Roseateles amylovorans: one gene and its partner. The main gene of each other region encodes a partner of the protein of the gene in region 2 in a complex. Links are inferred from orthologs where the notes say so. Each region holds a gene or a part of one and is shown on either strand. Other genes may lie near its edges.

Region 1 (3,114 bases), 1.5 Mb from region 2 along the record:
CGGGAAGAGACCTATGCCGCCACCCATGCCAATGGCACCGGCCCCTACATCCTGGTGGACCGTCAGCCTGGCGTGCGCACGACCTTCAAGCGCAACCCGAACTGGTGGGGCAAGTTCGACGGCAATGTGCAGGACGCCGTCTACACGCCCATCGGCAACGATGCGACGCGGCTCGCCGCGCTGATCTCGGGCGAAATCGACTTCGTCGTCGACCCGGCGCCACGCGACATCCCCCGCCTGAAGCAGACCGCAGGCGTGAAGGTGCAGGAAGGTCCGGAGAATCGGCTGATCTTCATCGGCATGGACCAGTCACGCGACAAGTTGCTCTACGGCAAGGTCCCGGGCGACAAGAACCCGTTCAAGGACCTGCGGGTGCGCCAGGCGCTCTACCAGGCCATCGACATCAACGCCATCCGCACCAAGCTGATGAACGGCCTGAGCGTGCCCACCGGCGGACTGACGCCCTCGCCGCTGGGCGCCTTCAACGATCCGCAGCTCGAGGCCCGATTGCCTTACGACCTTGCCGCCTCGCGCAAGTTGATGTCGGATGCAGGCTTCGCCGACGGCTTTGAGGTGACGTTGGACTGCCCGAACAACCGCTACATCAATGACGAGGAGATCTGCCTGGCACTGGCCTCGATGTGGGCGCAATTGAAGGTGAAGGTCCGCGTCAATGCCCAGCCGCGGGTGCTGATGTTCCCCAAGCTGGAAAAGCTCGACACCAGCCTCTACCTTTACGGCTGGGGCGGCACCATCACCGACGCGGAAACCCTGATCACCCCGGTGCTGCGCAACCGCAGCGACAAGGGCGTCGGCAACTACAACTTCGGCAACTGGCGCGACGACAAGTTCGATGCGCTGGCGGCCGCCTCCAGCATCGAGGCCGATCCCAAGAAGCGCGAAGCCCTGATCAGGGAGGTGCTGGCCGAGTTCAAGGCGCAGATCCACCTGATTCCGCTCCATCGTCAGATGATTCCCTGGGCCACACGTCAGAACGTGACGGTGCAGCACCGCCCGGACAACTGGTTCGAGCTGCGCTGGGCGACCGTGAAATAAGCCGGGCGACCAAGAAGAAAGCCGCGGGCCCGTCATGCACGGGCGCACGGCTGGGCTCGATCAGGAACCGGCCAGTTTCATCTGCGGCAGCAGCAGCGAGCCGACGGTCTTGCCGCCCAGGGTGTAGGTGTCCGAACCGATGCCGACGATCTGCCGGAACATGTCCTTCAGGTTGCCGGCGATGGTCACTTCATTGACCGGGAAGGCGATCTCCCCGTTCTCGACCCAGTAGCCGCTGGCACCGCGGGAATAGTCCCCGGTGACGTAATTGACGCCCTGCCCCATCAGCTCGGTGACGAACAGGCCAGTGCCGAGCCGGCGAAGCATGGTGGGCAGGTCATCACCCGGCGCGGTCGCACGGCTGCGCATCGTGAGGTTGTGGGAGCCGCCGGCATGGCCGGTGGTGCGCAGACCCAGCTTGCGCGCCGAATAGGTGCTCAGGAAATAGCCCTTGAGCACGCCCGCCTCGACGACGGTACGGGGACGCGTGATGACGCCCTCGTCATCGAAGGGCGCGCTGGCCTTGCCCTTGAGCAGATGCGGATCTTCCACCACCTCGACGTGCGGGGCCAGGATCTGCTGATCCAGGCTGTCCAGCAGGAAGCTGGCCCGGCGGTAGAGCGCGCCGCCGCTGGTCGCCTGAACCAATGCGCCCAGCAAGCCGGCGGCCACCGGCGATTCAAACAGCACCGGCACGGTCGCGGTCTTGACCTTGCGGCCCTTCAGGCGTGCCAGAGCGCGCTCGGCGGCGTAGCGGCCGACGGATTCGGCGCTGGCCAGATCGGCGGCGTCACGCATCGAGCTGTACCAGGCGTCGCGCTCCATGCCCGCGCCGCGACCGGCGATCGGTGCGACCGAGAGGGAATGCCGCGAGCTGGCATAACCGCCGCGGAAGCCGCGCGAATTGCCAGTGAAGAAATGCGATTGCTGCGCCGACACGGCCGCGCCTTCGGAATTCGTGATGCGCGCATCCGTCCTCAGCGCCGCAGCTTCGCACTCCAGCGCCAGTTCGGCCGCGGCCTCGGCGGTGATCGCCCAGGGGTGGAACAGGTCCAGGGACGGGCGGGCCTCCGCGTCCAACGACAGGTCCTGCTCATCCGGCAGACCGGCGAATTCGTCCTCGGCAGTGAAGCGGGCGATGTCGTAGGCGGCGCGCACCGTGTCCTTCAGGGCCTTGACCGAGAAGTCGGAGGTGCTGGCATTGCCGCGCCGCTGGCCCAGGTAGACGGAAATGCCCAGCGACTTGTCTCGGTTGCGCTCGACATTCTCCAGCTGGCCGCGGCGAACCGACACCGACATGCCGCTGCCTTCAGACACTTCCGCACCCGCGTCCGACGCGCCGAGCTGCTTCGCTTCGGCGAGCACATCCTCGATCAACTGTCGGAACTGGTCCTGGCTGTAGGCGAATCCTTGCTCGGCTTGGCTCATGAATACGGTCTCGTGTGATGGGGCTCGCGCGGGACGACAACCGTCCGCGCGGAAATGGTCGCAATAGGGGGTCGCAAATGGGGGTCGCGACCGGGATCGACAGGGTGGCGACTATCATACGGGCGCTGCGCCCCACCCTCTCGGTCGGGGCTTCTGACCTTTCCCCCATGCAAGATTACGAAGATCCCGACGACGAACGCCCCAGCAAGAGCCAGCTCAAGCGCGACATGTCCGCGCTCCAGGCCCTGGGTGTCGATCTGCTCGCACTGCCGGAAAAGCGCATTGCCGCGCTCAATCTGCCCGAGAAGCTCAACGATGCGCTCCGGGACGCCCGCCGCAGCACCGCGCACGAGGGCAAGCGGCGGCTGCTGCAGTTGATCGGCAAGCTGATGCGCCACGTCGACCCGGAACCGATCCGGGAAGCCGTCGCGGAATTCAAGCTGGGCCGCGCCCAGGATTCGCTGGAGCTGCACCAGGCTGAACGCTGGCGCGAGCGGCTGGTCAGCGAAGACCCCGCGCTGCAGGCCTTCATCGACACCTTCGACGAAGTCGATGTCCAACAACTGCGCAGCCTGATCCGCGCCGCCCGCAAGGACCGCGCCCTGGAGCCGGAACAACGCAACGGCCGCG
Region 2 (3,139 bases):
GCCCGGAGGCCAGCTCGCGGTGCACCTGGCTCTCGGTGGTGCGGGCGCCGATCGCGCCCCAGCTGATCAGGTCGCCGATGTACTGCGGGGAGATCACATCGAGGAATTCGGAGCCGGCGGGCATGCCCAGCCGGTTGATCTCCAGCAGCAGCTGGCGGGCGATGCGCAGGCCCTCGTCGATGCGGTAGCTCTCATCCAGGTAGGGGTCGTTGATCAGCCCCTTCCAGCCGACGGTGGTGCGCGGCTTCTCGAAATAGACCCGCATCACGATCTCCAGCGTATCGCCGTACTGCGCCCGCAGCGGCACCAACCGGCGCGCATATTCCAGCGCGGCGACCGGATCGTGGATCGAGCACGGTCCGATGATCACCAGCAGCCGGTCGTCGCGGCGCTGCATGATGTCGCGGATGCGCTGGCGGGTGCCGACCACCAGTTGCTCCATGGCCGTGCCACGGATCGGGAAGAAGCGGATGAGGTGTTCGGGAGGCGGCAAGGGCGTGATGTCCAGGATGCGTTCGTCGTCGGTCTGGCTGGTCTTGTCCTGCGGCGAATACCAGCGCTCCGCCTGCGGCGAGGTGGGATAGGGGCTGGTCGACTTGGCATTCATGGGTGACGCTTTCATTGAGGTCGGTGGGGAAGCGCGGCCGTTTCGGGCCTTCCTCGCGCCGTTCCCGAGACCGGCGAAAAAAAACCGCCGGGCTGGAGGGCCCGGCGGTTTCTTGAGGATTCAGTGGCGCTTGCTTATGCGTTCGCCTCTCCTCCGCCGGGGCGGTGCGAGAACCAAAAATAAGCAAAATAAAACTGGCCGACAGAACGCATAGGGACCCATAGTGCACGCGCCCACCGCGCGCCGTCAAGCGCAGCCGTGTGACTGCCGCACGACGTTGAACGGTCCAAGCGCTGCATCGGCCGGTCCCTTTGTCGCGTTGCCCGCGGGGTCAGGCCGTGCCGCCGACGGTCAGACCGTCGATGCGCAGGGTCGGCTGGCCCACGCCCACGGGGACGCTTTGGCCTTCCTTGCCGCAGACGCCGACGCCGGTATCGAGCTGCATGTCGTTGCCGATCATGCTGACGCGGTTCATCGCATCCGGGCCATTGCCGATCAGCGTCGCGCCCTTGACCGGGTACTGGATCTGACCGTTCTCGACCCAGAAGGCTTCGCTGGCCGAGAAGACGAACTTGCCCGATGTGATATCCACCTGACCGCCGCCGAAGTTGGTGGCGTACAGGCCCTTCTTGATGCTGGCGATGATTTCCTTCGGATCCTTGTCGCCACCCAGCATGTAGGTATTGGTCATGCGCGGCATCGGCACATGCGCGTAACTTTCGCGGCGACCGTTGCCGGTGGGCGCGACCTTCATCAGGCGCGCATTCATCGCGTCCTGGATGTAGCCCTTCAGGATGCCGTCCTCGATCAGCACATTGCGCTGCGAGGCACAGCCTTCGTCGTCGACATTCAGCGAACCGCGACGATCCGGCAGGGTGCCGTCGTCCAGCACCGTCACGCCCTTGGACGCGACCCGCTCCCCGATGCGACCGGAGAAGGTGCTGGAGCCCTTGCGATTGAAGTCGCCTTCCAGGCCATGGCCGACGGCCTCGTGCAGCAGCACGCCCGGCCAGCCCGGGCCGAGCACCACGGTCATCTCGCCGGCCGGTGCCGGGCGGGATTCCAGGTTGGTCAGGGCGGAGCTCACCGCATGGTCCACATACGAGGCGATCATCTCGTCGGTGAAATAGGCCAGGCCGAACCGGCCGCCGCCGCCGCCGGAACCGACTTCGCGCCGGCCGTTGCTCTCGGCGATCACCGTCACCGACAGCCGCACCAGCGGCCGCACATCGGCGGCCAGCGTGCCATCGGCGCGGGCGATCAGCACCACCTCATGCTCGGCCGCGAGACCCGCCATCACCTGGACGACGCGCGGATCCTTGGCCCGCGCCATCTTCTCGGTGCGCTCCAACAGGGCCACCTTCTGGGTGCTGTCCAGGCTGGCGATGGGATCGGCATCGCCGTAGAGGGCCCGGCTGGCCGCCACCGTGGGCTCGCTGGGGACCTTCACCCGGCGGCTCTGGCCGGCGGAGGCGATCGCACGCACCGTGCGGGCGGCATCCAGCAGCGCGGCTTCGGAAATGTCATCGGAATAGGCGAACGCCGTCTTCTCGCCGGCGACCGCGCGCACGCCGACGCCCTGGTCGATCGAGAAGCTGCCGCTCTTGACGATGCCCTCTTCCAGGCTCCAGCCCTCGGAGCGGGTGGTCTGGAAGTAGAGGTCGGCATCATCGACCCGGTGTTCGGTGATCAGGCGCAAGGCCTGCGAGAGGGTTTGGTCAGTGAGCCCGAAAGGTTCGAGCAACTGGGCACGGGCAGTGACCAGGCGGGCGAGGGTGGGTTCGCGCGAAATCATGCGACTGATTGTAGGCAGCCGCCCCGCCCATGCCCAGCAGATGGATTCCCGGCCCTTACGGCGGGGATGGAACCGGAAGCCAGACGGAGGCAACGGCGGCGGGAAACGGCAGTCGCTCGCCGGTAGCTGGTCACTGGTCACTGGTCACTGGTCACTGGTCACTGGTCACTGGTCGCTGGTCGCTGGTCGCTGGTCTCCGGTCGCTGGTCGCTGGTCGCTGGTCGCGGTCTGCCGGCAGCCGGTCGACGCTCACAGCGAACGCGACCGGCGTCAGCGCCTAGGTCGCGTCATCTCCTGCGGCGTCGTCATCGCCGTCGGCGTCCTGTTTCCATGCCAGCGCCTGCTGATAAAGCGCATTGCGCGGCGAACCGCTGATCTCGGAGGCGAGTCCCACCGCCTGCTTCAGCGGCAATTCCCGCATCAGCAGCCGGAGCACCCTCAGCGCTTCGTCCGGCAGACCGGTGTTCTCAGCCGGCGGCGCCGCATGCAGCACCAGCACGAATTCACCCCGCTCGCGCTGTTTGTCAGCCGCCAGCCAGGCAGGAAAGTCCGAACAGAGGGCGGTGTGGACGGTCTCGAACTGCTTGGTCAGCTCCCGGCAGAGCGTGAGCGACTGCGAAGGCACCAGCTCTGCCAGCAGGCCGAGCAGGTCCTCGATGCGATGGGGCGCCTCGAACAGGATCTGGCTGTGCGCGGCACCGCCCAAGGCCTGCACCGCGCTGCGACGCTCGGCCGCC

What was found.
Region 1: the proteins of tldD (region 2) and pmbA are in contact, whole or in part, in a solved structure (PDB 5NJ9), measured with the Escherichia coli proteins. The link is inferred for Roseateles amylovorans from one-to-one orthologs.

What each region holds. Positions count from the first base shown.
Region 1 is NZ_CP104562.2:2,636,844-2,639,957, reverse strand. What follows is about bases 301-3,098. They hold pmbA (metalloprotease PmbA), read right to left. Parts: upstream 2,485-3,098; coding sequence 1,117-2,484; downstream 301-1,116. Other genes in these bases: yjgA (ribosome biogenesis factor YjgA), read left to right, coding at 2,562-3,098; N4261_RS11160 (ABC transporter substrate-binding protein), read left to right, coding at 301-1,056. In the rest of the region: more of N4261_RS11160, read left to right, coding at 1-300; more of yjgA, read left to right, coding at 3,099-3,114.
Region 2 is NZ_CP104562.2:1,156,547-1,159,685, reverse strand. The notes cover bases 171-2,993. They hold tldD (metalloprotease TldD), read right to left. Parts: upstream 2,403-2,993; coding sequence 939-2,402; downstream 171-938. Other genes in these bases: rsmI (16S rRNA (cytidine(1402)-2'-O)-methyltransferase), read right to left, coding at 2,680-2,993; N4261_RS05020 (3-deoxy-7-phosphoheptulonate synthase), read right to left, coding at 171-607. Outside these bases: more of N4261_RS05020, read right to left, coding at 1-170; more of rsmI, read right to left, coding at 2,994-3,139. UniProt on the Escherichia coli protein: Metalloprotease involved in CcdA degradation. Suppresses the inhibitory activity of the carbon storage regulator (CsrA).